3 regions of the Pseudoalteromonas sp. PSi26 genome follow, and region 3 is predicted to be linked to each of the others. Evidence: predicted binding sites of a transcription regulator. Region 3 holds the regulator's gene; each other region holds the start of a gene.
What was found. The regulator sigma-54, encoded in region 3, starts transcription at its own class of promoters, with help from an activator protein. The targets are predictions, from matches to a motif close to GTTGGCACGNNNNTNGNNT.
Positions count from the first base shown of each region.

Region 1: a site for sigma-54 is predicted at 2,791-2,809, ahead of ACFI34_RS02420 (EF-hand domain-containing protein). Genes of this name have one in related genera too.
Region 2: a site for sigma-54 is predicted at 3,396-3,414, ahead of glnA (glutamate--ammonia ligase). Genes of this name have one in related genera too.

Region 1 covers NZ_JBHNYT010000002.1:83,771-88,027, reverse strand. Annotated here, with positions in the region: gene ACFI34_RS02435 (sigma 54-interacting transcriptional regulator) at 1-557, opposite strand, end outside; gene ACFI34_RS02430 (hypothetical protein) at 560-1,075, opposite strand; gene ACFI34_RS02425 (sensor histidine kinase) at 1,078-2,535, opposite strand; gene ACFI34_RS02420 (EF-hand domain-containing protein) at 2,845-3,078, shown strand; gene ACFI34_RS02415 (EF-hand domain-containing protein) at 3,103-3,330, shown strand; gene ACFI34_RS02410 (EF-hand domain-containing protein) at 3,511-3,747, shown strand; gene ACFI34_RS02405 (EF-hand domain-containing protein) at 3,756-3,992, shown strand; gene ACFI34_RS02400 (amidohydrolase) at 4,160-4,257, shown strand, end outside.
Region 2 covers NZ_JBHNYT010000011.1:51,927-56,183, forward strand. Annotated here, with positions in the region: gene ntrC (nitrogen regulation protein NR(I)) at 1-129, opposite strand, end outside; gene glnL (nitrogen regulation protein NR(II)) at 144-1,214, opposite strand; gene ACFI34_RS12835 (DUF4124 domain-containing protein) at 1,298-1,819, opposite strand; gene glnA (glutamate--ammonia ligase) at 1,934-3,340, opposite strand; gene typA (translational GTPase TypA) at 3,847-4,257, shown strand, end outside.
Region 3 covers NZ_JBHNYT010000016.1:73,900-78,156, forward strand. Annotated here, with positions in the region: gene ACFI34_RS15915 (HPr family phosphocarrier protein) at 1-118, opposite strand, end outside; gene rapZ (RNase adapter RapZ) at 162-1,007, opposite strand; gene ptsN (PTS IIA-like nitrogen regulatory protein PtsN) at 1,027-1,479, opposite strand; gene hpf (ribosome hibernation promoting factor) at 1,484-1,771, opposite strand; gene ACFI34_RS15935 (RNA polymerase factor sigma-54) at 1,798-3,297, opposite strand; gene lptB (LPS export ABC transporter ATP-binding protein) at 3,367-4,092, opposite strand; gene lptA (lipopolysaccharide transport periplasmic protein LptA) at 4,089-4,257, opposite strand, start outside.

The sequences.
Region 1 (4,257 bases), on a different contig from region 3:
TGGCTATGCTGATGAATAGCCTGCGCTAATAACTCCTTACCCGTTCCACTAGCCCCCGAAATAAGCACATTAACGTGAGTAGGCCCAAGTAACTTAACTTGTTCAAGCAAGTGCAACATGGCACCACTGCGCGTTACTATATTACTTTTTGATGGAGCTTCATCGGTATTTACACCATGAATGTCTATTGCATTTGCAAGGCTATCGAATAGCTCGTCTTTATCGACCGGTTTAGTAATAAAAGCAAAAATACCTTGTTTGGTGGCTTCAACCGCATCAGGAATAGAGCCATGCGCCGTCATCATAATTACTGGTAATGCAGGGTATCGACTTTGCAGTTGACGATGCAGCGCCATGCCGTCCATTTCATCCATTCGTAAGTCGGTAATGACGGCATCAAACACGTGGCTTTTTAAAATTTGTAGCGCTGCTAAGCCACTTTCACAAGTTGTTACTTGATAGCCTTTTGATTCAATACGAATAGCAAGTAACTTTAATAAACTTGCATCGTCATCAACTAATAACACTTTTGCTTTGTGCGAACTATTTGTGGCCATGGTTACTGCTCCTTAGTATCTTCGCGAAGTAATAACTGCTGCTCTATATCTGCCAGCGACGACAGGGTTTTCTGCATTTGGTTATTAAGGGCTTGTTGCTCTTTTTGCGCGTTTATTTGTAAGGTAATCTGCTGTTTTTGCAGCCATAAATACTGTTTTATATCGTCAGGCCAAAAATAGGCTAGGTCGAGTTTAAGTAACTTGGTCATTACTGTATTTGGGTCGGTACTTACTTTTAAGCACATAAATTTAAAAAATGCTTTTAGCTCATTTTCACCTTTAAATGACCGCTTTGTTGGTGGCAATGTAAACCCACCACATTGATTTGCATGAAGCGCTATAACCCGCTCAGCAGAGGGATAAACAGGGGCTAATTTAGGCATTGCCTTGGGACTAGGAGATACGTTTTTAGTATTTGATGTTTTATTACTGCCCAGCGCTTGCGTGCCATTATTAAGCTCACACCCCGATACAATTAAGCTACCTGCAAGCACACATAAAATAGTGAGTATGCGCATTGTTAATTAACTCCTAAATTTTTACTGATTGGTATTTTTATTAAAAAACGGCAACCGTGTGGTTTATTTTTCTCAACACTTAATGTGCCTTGTAGCTGCTCAACCGTTTCTTTTACAATTGTTAGGCCCAAACCACTGCCTTGTAAGGTAATGCTTTGGTCATGTTTACCTTGATAAAACGCACTAAAAATATGCTTTATTTCGTGCTCTTTAATGCCACAGCCATTATCGGCCACAACCAAACACAGCTGATGTTGCTCGCATTTTAAATTTACAGTCACACCTTGGTTATCATCAGAAAATTTTAAGCTATTTGAAATTAACTGAATTAGCATCATTTCTATTAGTTCATTAGGAAGCGCAAGGACAGTGCTTGAAACAGAGTTTTGCCACTGAATACGTTGCTTTCGTGCCGTTAGACGATGCTCAAAATGACCATTAATTTTTTTAATTAAATGATCAATATTAACCTCGCTTGAGCTGTTTATCGTTGCTCTAATAGCGTTATAGCTGAGTAGGCTGTCTATCATCATGCGAAGGCGCACCGTAGATTGAGTGATCAGAGCAAGCACCGCTTTTTGTTCGTTATTAATAGGGCCAACAATTTCATCGGTTAGTAAATCGGTTCCTTCAACCATAGAGGCAAGTGGTGTTTTAAGTTCGTGTGTTACGTGGCGTAAAAACGTATCCTTTTGTTGCTCAAGCATATACAGCTGAGTTTGTACCCACTGTAGTTTTTCTCCGAGTTCGACTAACTCTGACGAGCCTTTTACGGCTATTTTTTGCTGCCAGTCACCCTGCCCTAGCTTATCAATAACCCTAGTAAGCCCTTTTAAGCGCAAACTTATACGCCATAAAAAGCCGCCGCCAACCAATAAAGTAAGAGGAATAAGTGCCACTAGCCAATTTATAAACGACGCTTGTAGCCTGGCTAGCTCGTTTTGGTTATGGGTTATTTGCGCTTCGTTTTTATTTTTGAGCCACACTGTGAGCTCTGTAATTGACTCGCTTATGGGTAAGAAGAGCTCTGCTTTTTGCTGTTTTTTCTCAACGAGCTGGTGTTGTGCTGTTTGCAAAATAGTTAAAAGCTGTGTCCATTGGTTTATGTAGTCTGGGTTTGCATTAATGTGTTTGAGTTCATTTATGCTCTGCACAGACGATTCCCATTTATCAACAATGAGGGTGTTGAGCGCATCACTTTTTAACACCCAATTTTGCCTTGTTGCGCGCTCAACGCTATTAAGGTCTTGCTTTAAATTAGCGAACGATTTTGTGAGCTGGTAATGGTTACTCACAATTTGCTGGGTGGTTGCTAGCTGTTTATTTAACGCATTTAAAAAAACAATAACCACAATAGAAAGTGGCAATAACGACAGCAGCATGCTTAACGCAAACTGCCCTATTAAATTAGGGCGCCAATTAAGCATTGCATTGTAATGTTTAGCAAACGTTGCAGCCATTGCAGTAAACTCTGTAAGTAAATAACGCGCCTATTATTATCAATACCGCCTATACACATGCTGAACCATATTCATTTTAAATCGCCATTTTGTTGCTAAACAGCAACAGCACAACTGATTGATTTAACTAAGATCACAAAAAATACCTTCAACCCTGTTGCTGTATTTACACAAAATTACACACAGTCAGTGTAATTTTTACCTACAACCCCAAACCAAAAAAACATAACTCATTGAAAGTAAATAAAAATAAAATTTGGCACCCTTTTTGTAATGGGTGTAATAAATAAATTTAATAGGGAAATACACATGAACATTAACACTTTGGTTTTTTCAACATTACTTGCGTTGGGTTTAGTGAATACAGGCGCATACGCTATGGACGTTGACGCTACGTTTAATGAACTCGATAAGGACAGCAACGGCCTGTTAAGCGAAGCCGAGGCAAAAATGGACGCCGTGCTTAAGGAAAACTTTGCACAAATAGACACAGACCAAAATGGTCAGTTGTCGCTAAATGAATTCAGAAAATTTATCCAATAAATTAACTTCAAAAGGAATGAAATTATGAAACAACTTATTGCTGCTTTTTTATTATTATTTTTAGCTATCAGTGCAACGGTATTAGCTTCTCCTTCGGCCGTGCGATTTGCACACTTAGATACAAACATGGACGGAAGTATCTCGTTTGTTGAAGCCAAGCAGGATAAAGAGCTACTTAGGCAGTTTACCGATTTAGACGAAGACAACGACGAGATGATCTCTAAAGCTGAGTTTGAAAACTTTAAGCCATAACAGATTAAGTTTTGCTTAAGCTTTTAACTTGTAAAGTGTACTAAAGCATTTGCCATAATCCCTGAGGGAATGTGTAAAAGGATTTAATGTTGGGAGTTAAATTATGGCAAGTGCTTTATCTCATTAAGCGTAATACCTCACTATTCAATACAACTTAATTACCCTTTTGGAAGGACTACCATGAAGATACGTTACTTTGTAACCACCATAGCGTTGATTTTAAGTTTTAATGCCTTAGCACTTGATGTAAAACAGCGCTTTGATCACCTTGATACAGATAAAAGCGGTTACCTTACTCATAACGAATTAGAACGCCAGCCCCAGTTACTTAGCACGTTTATAATGTGGGATAAAAACCAAGATAAACAAATTTCATTAATTGAATTTAAAAACTACCTTACTAACAATCTTTACTGAGTATTTTAATGAATCCCATACACTTTTTTATTTTATGCACTCTAACCGTATTTAGTGCATCAAGCTTTGCCGCAAGTGACACTATTAACAACCAGTTTAAAAAAATAGATAGAAATAAAGACGGATTTTTAACGCGTTCTGAAGCCTTAATAGACCCCGCCTTGTGGTCTAAGTTTATTCGTTACGACCAAGATAAAGACGGCCGGCTAACACTGAGCGAATACCATTTATATGCCAGTAAGTAGCCCTTACATAAGTAACCTTTCTGACTTAAGGTTTTAGGTAATTAATTTAACAGCTAAGCAACCAGCTTAGCTTTAACTGTCTATTTTACGAGCTTATCGCATCCTATTGGTATTCTAAAAAAGGGTTTGCTAGTGTTATTGCACTAAAAATAACAAAACAGTGCCCTATGTTACTCAAAAAAATACTTAAACCACTTGTGCTTGCCAGCCTTTTTACAGGCTCTAGCTTTGCGATTGCGCAAACCAAAGTTATTTATAATGCCAA
Region 2 (4,257 bases), on a different contig from region 3:
AAACTTCAATGCATTAAGTACATCTTGCGCGTTGGCAAAGCTTTCTACATTAAAACCAGAGCGTTCAAGTGCTTTTTCAAGTACAAAACGAATTGATGCATCATCATCTACAAGCCAAACTGTTTTCATGGCAACTCCAAACATTAATCTGCAAAGGGCAGATAGATATTAAATTCAGTATGTCCAGGCCAGCTATCACATTCAATATAGCCATCGTGCTGATCAATGAGCGTCTGTGCAATCGAGAGTCCAAGCCCTGAGCCACCTTCTTTGTTGGTGATCATAGGGTAGAACAAGGTTTCACGTATGCTGTGATCTATGCCTGGTCCGTTATCAGATATTTGGATCAACAAGGCTTTTCTAGGTGCCTTACCTGGACGACGGTGTTGATGATTAATACGCGTTTTTATTTTTATCTCACCACCCTCAGTAAGCGCCTGCTGAGCATTACGAACAATATTTAAAACCACTTGTTGTATTTTACTCTGATCAATAAACACATCTGGGATACTAGGATCGTAATCTTTTTTCAATTCGATATTTGAACAATTATCGAGTGTGCTTAACTTCACTACCGACTCTAACGCTTGGTGTATATTAACGTAAGATTTTTGTGGCAGTTGATTAGGCCCTAAAAGTCTATCTACTAGTTCACGTAATCTGTCTGCTTGCTCAATGATGAGCTCAGCGCATTGATTTCTTTCTTGCTGATCAACCTCATATTGCAATAATTGCGCCGCTCCGCGAATTCCACCTAAAGGATTTTTAATTTCGTGTGCCAAGCCTCTTATTAAGTTACGTGCTGCTTGGTATTGATGCATTTGATTTGAAGCTTGATCGTGCTTTATTTCATCGTCTGTTTGACGACATTCTAATAAAATATACGCAGTACCTTTAAAGTTAATTCGCCTGGAATTAACACTCATTTTGGCATGGCGAGAATCGCTAAAGACTACGTCAGCTCTGTGTTGTTGGCAATCAACGCCATCAATTAATGAAAACTGTGCGATGCGTTTTAAGTCAATTGAATGGTAATTAAAAAGGGTATCAAAGGGCTGTTCGAGTAAGCGTTTAGTGGCAAGCCCCAGTAACTCACTGGTACTGGTATTGGCATAAAAAACGGTAAAATTTTTATCGAGAAGCATAACTGCCGTTGTTTGATTTTGCCATATGGCATCAAGCAATTCTGGGCTAAAATTTTTGTTATTAATCATATTTGCACCATTTTAGTGCGCAGGTGTTTACAGGCCAGGTTTTATCTTAAATGAGCTGCTGCGCCTAAGTATTAAGTTTTGCTTTAATTGCTATGGATTTTGCCTTTTCTGCGCATATTAAATATACGTGGCTCGCTCACAGCGATAATTTGGTTTTTCTCGTTAAACAGTCTTAGTTGAAGCATATGTTCACCGGCTTCAACATCAGCAATTGCAAATACTGAGTTATTTATTGCAGGGCCGTTTGCTTCTCCATTAACAAGCAATTGAATGGTATATCCTGCTTTGAAGCTCGGCATTACGCGGCTGGTGACATATATTGTGCCGGTATTTTCATGAATGGTTTGATTGTGCTCAGGTGACATAATGGCGATACCAAACCCTGTTTTTTTAGTATGGGATTGGCTGCTGAGAGTCGCTATATCTTTAGCGGTCATAGTTAAACTTTGGCTAGAGAGTTTTACCTCTGTAGCACCTTTACGCGGTGTATCTGAAAACACTAAAACGCCATTTTGATCTTTCCAAGCGTAAATTCTTTTTTCGCCCGCATAACCATAATTACTTAATCCTAAAATAATTATTAGCAATAAAATCTTACTATTCACACTGCTACCCTGCAATTTTTATGATTGCTTAACTTTAGTGGAGTTTAATTTAATTTACCATTAAAAAAGCCCGCAAAGCGGGCTTGAGAACACACATTCTTTTACAGTGTCAAATTAACAGCTGTAGTACATTTCGAACTCAACTGGGTGAGTTGTCATGTTAAGTTTTTCAACTTCTTGACCTTTAAGTGCAATGTAAGCATCGATTAGGTCATCAGTGAAAACACCACCTTGAGTTAAGAACTCACGGTCAGCACTTAATGCATCTAATGCTTCACCAAGTGAAGATGCAACTTGTGGAATTTCTGCTGCTTCTTCTGCTGGTAAGTCGTATAAGTCTTTATCCATTGCATCACCAGGGTGAATCTTGTTTTTGATACCGTCAAGACCAGCCATAAGCATTGCTGAGAAAGCAAGGTATGGGTTAGCTGTTGGATCTGGGAAGCGTACTTCGATACGACGACCTTTCGCAGATGGTACCACTGGAATACGGATTGAAGCAGAACGGTTACGTGCAGAGTATGCAAGCATTACTGGCGCTTCAAAGCCTGGTACTAAACGTTTGTACGAGTTAGTTGATGCGTTAGCAAATGCGTTAATAGCTTTAGCATGCTTGATAATACCGCCAATGTAGTAAAGCGCTTCTTCAGACAGACCGCCGTATTTATCACCAGCAAATAAGTTAACACCGTCTTTAGCTAAAGACTGGTGACAGTGCATACCAGAACCGTTATCGCCAACAATTGGCTTAGGCATGAATGTAGCTGTTTTTCCATATAAATGAGCCATGTTATGAATAACATATTTCATTTCTTGGATTTCATCTGCTTTTAAAACCATAGTGTTAAAGCGAGTTGCAATTTCATTTTGGCCAGCTGTTGCTACTTCGTGGTGATGTGCCTCTACTACTTGACCTAGTTCTTCAAGTACTAAACAGGTAGCTGAACGCCAATCTTGTGAAGAATCAACAGGTGAACAAGGGAAGTAACCGCCTTTAACACCTGGACGGTGGCCAGTGTTACCGCCTTCGTAATCTTTATCTGAGTTCCATGCCGCTTCTACAGCGTCAACTTTGTACATTGAACCAGACATGTCTGATTTGTATTTAACATCGTCAAAAAGGAAGAACTCTGGCTCTGGGCCAAATAATACAGTATCAGCGATACCTGTAGACTTCATGTACTCTTCAGCGCGTTTTGCAACTGAACGTGGGTCACGCTCGTAACCTTGAAGTGTAGAAGGCTCTACAACGTCACAACGTACGATTAATGTTGTTTCTTCAGTGAATGGGTCAAGTTTTACTGATTCAGCAACAGGCATTAATACCATGTCTGATTCGTTTATGCCTTTCCAACCAGCAATTGAAGAACCGTCGAACATTTTACCGTCTTCGAAAAAATCTTCATCAACTTGGTGATGAGGAATAGATACATGTTGCTCTTTACCCTTTGTATCAGTAAAGCGTAAATCAATGAACTTAACGTCATTTTCTTTAATAAAATCTAAAACCGATTGTGACATGTGTCCTCCAACTATTGGGTTTTATTATTGCTGCATAATTGCTTTGGGATTTATTAAGCTGATTTTGTGCCATTTTTATAACTCTATGTTTATAGGTTAAAAAAACTTAGTTGCTACAATGTGGGGCATAAAATAGCACCAATATGGTGCGGTTAAATTCCACTTTGGTGCAGACTATGTGCACTACAATTTGTTGTTAATTTAATCGCTCGAAATTAGCATAACCTAAATGTAAAAGAGTGCCAAAAATATCGTCTAAATAGTGTAAACTGCATTTTTGAAAAAATAATGACAATTTATTTCATATAATTGTCATATATAAAACAGATACTTAGTAAAAGTATTGAGAAAGTTTTGAAAATTGTATTGGATAAACTTTCATCCATGTCATTAATGAGGGATAATATGCGCCCTTTTAAATCCTATGCTTGGACATCTCGTGAAAACGCAGATGAGTGCGTAGATCTTGCAGGATCATTGAGAATTTAATTTCTCTGAGTAAATATATGAGCATCGAACAGTTAAGAAATATAGCGATTATCGCGCACGTTGACCACGGTAAAACAACTCTGGTTGACAAACTACTTGAGCAATCAGGTACATTAGAAACACGCGGCGGTAACGAAGAGCGCGTGATGGACTCAAACGACATTGAGAAAGAACGTGGTATTACCATTTTAGCTAAAAACACAGCTATCTCTTGGAATGACTACCACATCAATATCGTAGATACCCCGGGACACGCCGATTTCGGTGGTGAAGTTGAACGCGTACTTTCGATGGCTGACTCAGTATTATTACTTGTTGATGCTCAAGAAGGTCCAATGCCACAAACGCGTTTCGTAACGCAAAAGGCATTCGCGCAAGGCTTAAAGCCAATCGTAGTTATCAATAAAATTGATAAGCCAGGTGCACGC
Region 3 (4,257 bases):
CATCTTGAAATAAAGTGATTGAGGCATCAAATTTAACAGCGAGTTGGGCTAATACTGTCGCAGCCCTGGCATGTAGCCCCAATTTATTTTGTATTAAAAAAGTGTCTTCTATACGCATACATTACTCTATCGAAGCTGAACAGGTTATTAGTTTATGTAAATTATTTTTCTTGTTCTCTGTGGCGTATTTTTACATTGGGATGCGTAACAGCAAAGCTTTCACCAATTGTTTGCGCTAAATATACAGAGCGATGTTGTCCGCCAGTACAACCAATAGCAATCGTTAAGTAGCTACGGTTATTGCGTTCTAAATGAGGTAGCCATGTTTGCACAAAGGTTTGTATTTGCCATGTGAATTTTTGAACAATGCTGTGGCTAGCTAAATAATCTTTTACTGGCTGGTCTAAACCATTGAGTGGCTTTAGTTCAGGTTCCCAGTGCGGGTTAGGTAAAAAGCGTGCATCAAATACGTAATCTGCTTCTTTAGGAATGCCATGTTTAAAACCAAATGATTCAAATGTGACAATTAGCTGCTTGTCTTTTTTACCTAATATTTTTTCACGAATTGATTCAGCGAGTTGATGAACACTCAAATCGCTAGTATCAATAATGTAATCGGCACGAGTAGTTAGCACATCAAGTAGTTCTTTTTCTTTTTTTATAGCTAAATCAAGTGGTAGCGAATCGATTGATAAAGGGTGCAAGCGTCTTGTTTCTGAAAAACGTTTTATTAATGTTTGATCTTCACTGTCTAAATAAAATAGTGTTGGTTTTGTAAAACCCGGTAAATATTCAATGATGTGATTAAATTCATCTTGCTCTTTTGGCAAATTTCGCACATCAATACTAACTGCAATTTTATCGTAGTTATCAGAAACGCTTCTTACCAAAGAAGGTAATAAATTTACGGGGATGTTATCTACGCAATAATAACCTAGATCTTCAACAACGCGTAAAGCAACCGACTTACCAGAACCAGAACGGCCACTTATGATAATCAACTCCATTAATCACCTTTTAAATTTATTAAGATTGGTCAACAATAATTTGATACAGCTCGGCGTCCGATTTAGCACAGCGTAGCTGCTTGCAAAATTCTTTATTTTTTAGTTTATCAGCTATCGTTGCTAGCGTCTTTAAGTGTTGCTGGTTATCACCATCAGGTACGATGAGTGCAACAAAAATATCAACAGGTCGATTGTCTATAGCATCAAAGTTAATCGGTGTTTCACTTACTAACACCAATGCTAAAGGTTCTTGTGCGCCGCTCATTCGACCATGTGGAATAGCTATGCCTCTTCCTATTCCTGTGCTACCTAGCTTTTCGCGAGTTAACAAGGCGCCTAAAATATCCTGTTGAGACAAATACGGTAATTTATCGTGAGCAAGCTCGCTAATAAACTCTAAAATTCTTTTTTTACTATTAAAAAGGACCGCAGCTTTGCTGCAGTCCTGGCATATAAGTGAACTTAGTTTCATCATATTAGTGTCGAGCAAGCTTCTCTTTGTGTTTAATGACTTGACGGTCAAGCTTGTCAATCAGTGAATCAATCGCTGCATACATATCTTGATGTTCAGTGGATGCGAATAGTTCAGCACCACTTACATGAATAGTTGCTTCTGCTTTTTGATTTAATTTTTCTATATCAAGAATGACATGAACATTATTAATATGATCAGAGTGCCTTTCTAGCTTCGCAAATTTGGTATTTATATAGTCTCTTAATGAATCAGTTAGTTCTACATGACGACCAGTTAAATTTAGTTGCATAAGCATTACCCTCTTTGTTTAGCGTCTTAAATCAGGCTCTTTCGCTGATTTGACGGTGGAATAGCAAGAGATTCGCGATATTTTGCGATTGTACGTCTTGCTACTTTAATTCCTTGCTCAGCCAATATATCCGCAATTTTGCTATCACTCAATGGTTTTGCTGAGTTTTCTGCTGCGATTAATTTTTTAATAAGTGCACGTATCGCTGTAGATGAACATTCCCCACCATTTTCGGTGCTTACGTGGCTTGAGAAAAAGTATTTAAGCTCAAATATTCCACGCGGTGTGTGCATATACTTTTGAGTAGTTACACGCGAAATTGTTGATTCGTGCATTTCTACCATTTCGGCAACATCATTTAAAACCATAGGTTTCATGGCTTCTGGGCCGTGTTCAAAAAAGCCTTGTTGTTGCTTTACAATACAGTTTGTCACTTTTAAAAGCGTGTCGTTTCTGCTTTCTAAACTTTTTATAAACCATTTAGCTTCTTGTAAATGTGAGCGAATAAATTGGCTATCACCGCTCGATTTAACTGTACGCGACATTGCAGCATACTGACTGTTTACACGAATTTTTGGCATGCTGTCTGGGTTTAGTTCAACTACCCAGCGGCCTTTAATTTTCTTAACCGACACATCAGGTATTACATACTCAGACTCTTCTCGCACTATTGTGTCTGCAGGCTTTGGATTAAGCGTATGAATAAGTGTCATTACTTCTTTAAGCTCATCTTCTTTGAGCTTCGTTTTTTTCATTAATGTACGGTAGTCGCGAGCAGCTAACAAATCTATGTGCTCGGTTAAAATCATTTTTGTTTCATCAATAAAAGGGGTGCCTTTATCAAACTGATTTAACTGAATACATAAACATTCTTGTAAGCTTCGTGCTGCAATACCCACTGGGTCAAATAGCTGAATGCGCTTTAAAACCGCCTCTATTTCATCAAGTTCAACCTCAACGTCATCGTCGTTATCTTGATTAAAGCTCTCTAAAATCTCTTCGCAACTGAGTGTCAGTATGCCTGAATCATCCACCGCTTCAACTATTGCAATAGCAATGGCTTCATCTGTAGGGCTAAATGGCGTTAATTGTAATTGCCACATTAAGTACTCGTGAAGCGTTTCAGTTGATGCGCCCTGATATATAGACTCATCTTCAGGCATTGGGCCTGAAGAGGATGCAGGGGCTGCACTCATGTACTCATCCCAGCTAACGTCCATTGCCATGTCGTCACTTACGGTATCTTTAGCAAGGGCTTCACCACTGTCTTGTTCGAACTCGCTGGGGGCTTCATCGGCAGATGCGCTTACTGTAACTTCATCGTTATCCGCTTTTTGCTCATTTTTGCCCGCAAGGTCATCGGCATAGTCTTGCTCCTCAACCTCAAGTAATGGGTTGCTGTCGAGCGCTTCTTGTATTTCTTGCTGAAGATCCAATGTGCTTAATTGCAGCAAGCGAATAGCCTGTTGCAACTGAGGTGTCATTGTAAGTTGCTGGCCCATGCGCAGCTGTAGTGATTGCCTCATGTATCTCTAACAATCCTTTTAAGTTGTTATAATTAATACTAGCAGATGCTTATAAATAAGGCGTAAATGTTACAGCCTAAATTGCTCGCCTAAATATACATCGCGTACAGTTTTATCATTTAATACGTGTTCAGGGGTACCAGAAGCAATCAGTTCCCCATGAGAAACAATGTAGGCTTTTTCACAAACATCAAGGGTTTCTCTCACATTGTGGTCTGTTATTAATACGCCAATACCACGGTTTTTTAGGTGTTCAATAATTTTTTTAATATCTAATACTGAGATAGGGTCAACACCGGCAAATGGTTCGTCTAACAAAATAAACTTTGGATCTGCAGCTAAAGCACGTGCAATCTCCACTCTACGACGTTCTCCGCCCGATAATGCCATACCTTTGCTGTCGCGAATGTGTTGAATGCTAAATTCATCTAATAGATTATTCAGTGTATCTTCTCTGGCTTGCTTAGTGAGCCCCTTTCGAGTTTCTAAAATAGCCATTAAGTTTTGATACACCGTTAGCTTTCTAAATATAGACGACTCTTGTGGTAAGTAGCCAATGCCTAATCTAGCACGACTATGCATAGGTAAAAGCGTAATATCATTCTCGTCGATAGATATTTTGCCTTTGTCGCTAGGGACTAAGCCTACAATCATGTAAAAGGTTGTTGTTTTACCTGCGCCGTTTGGCCCAAGCAAGCCTACAATACTGCCAGCTTTAACTTCTAAGCCCACATTTTTTACAACTTCACGGCCTTTGTAGCTTTTGGCTAGTAGCTCTGCTTTTAATGTACTCATGGTTGGCCTTTGTCATTTTTTTTAGGCTCCACAGGCACTAAGATAGTGTGTACACGGTCTGTTGAACTTTCATCTTTTTCGGCGCTAATAAGCTGCTGTTCTATATCATAGGTAATGCTTTTAGCATTCATTTTTTGCCCAGCTTGAGATATCTCTGCATCTCCA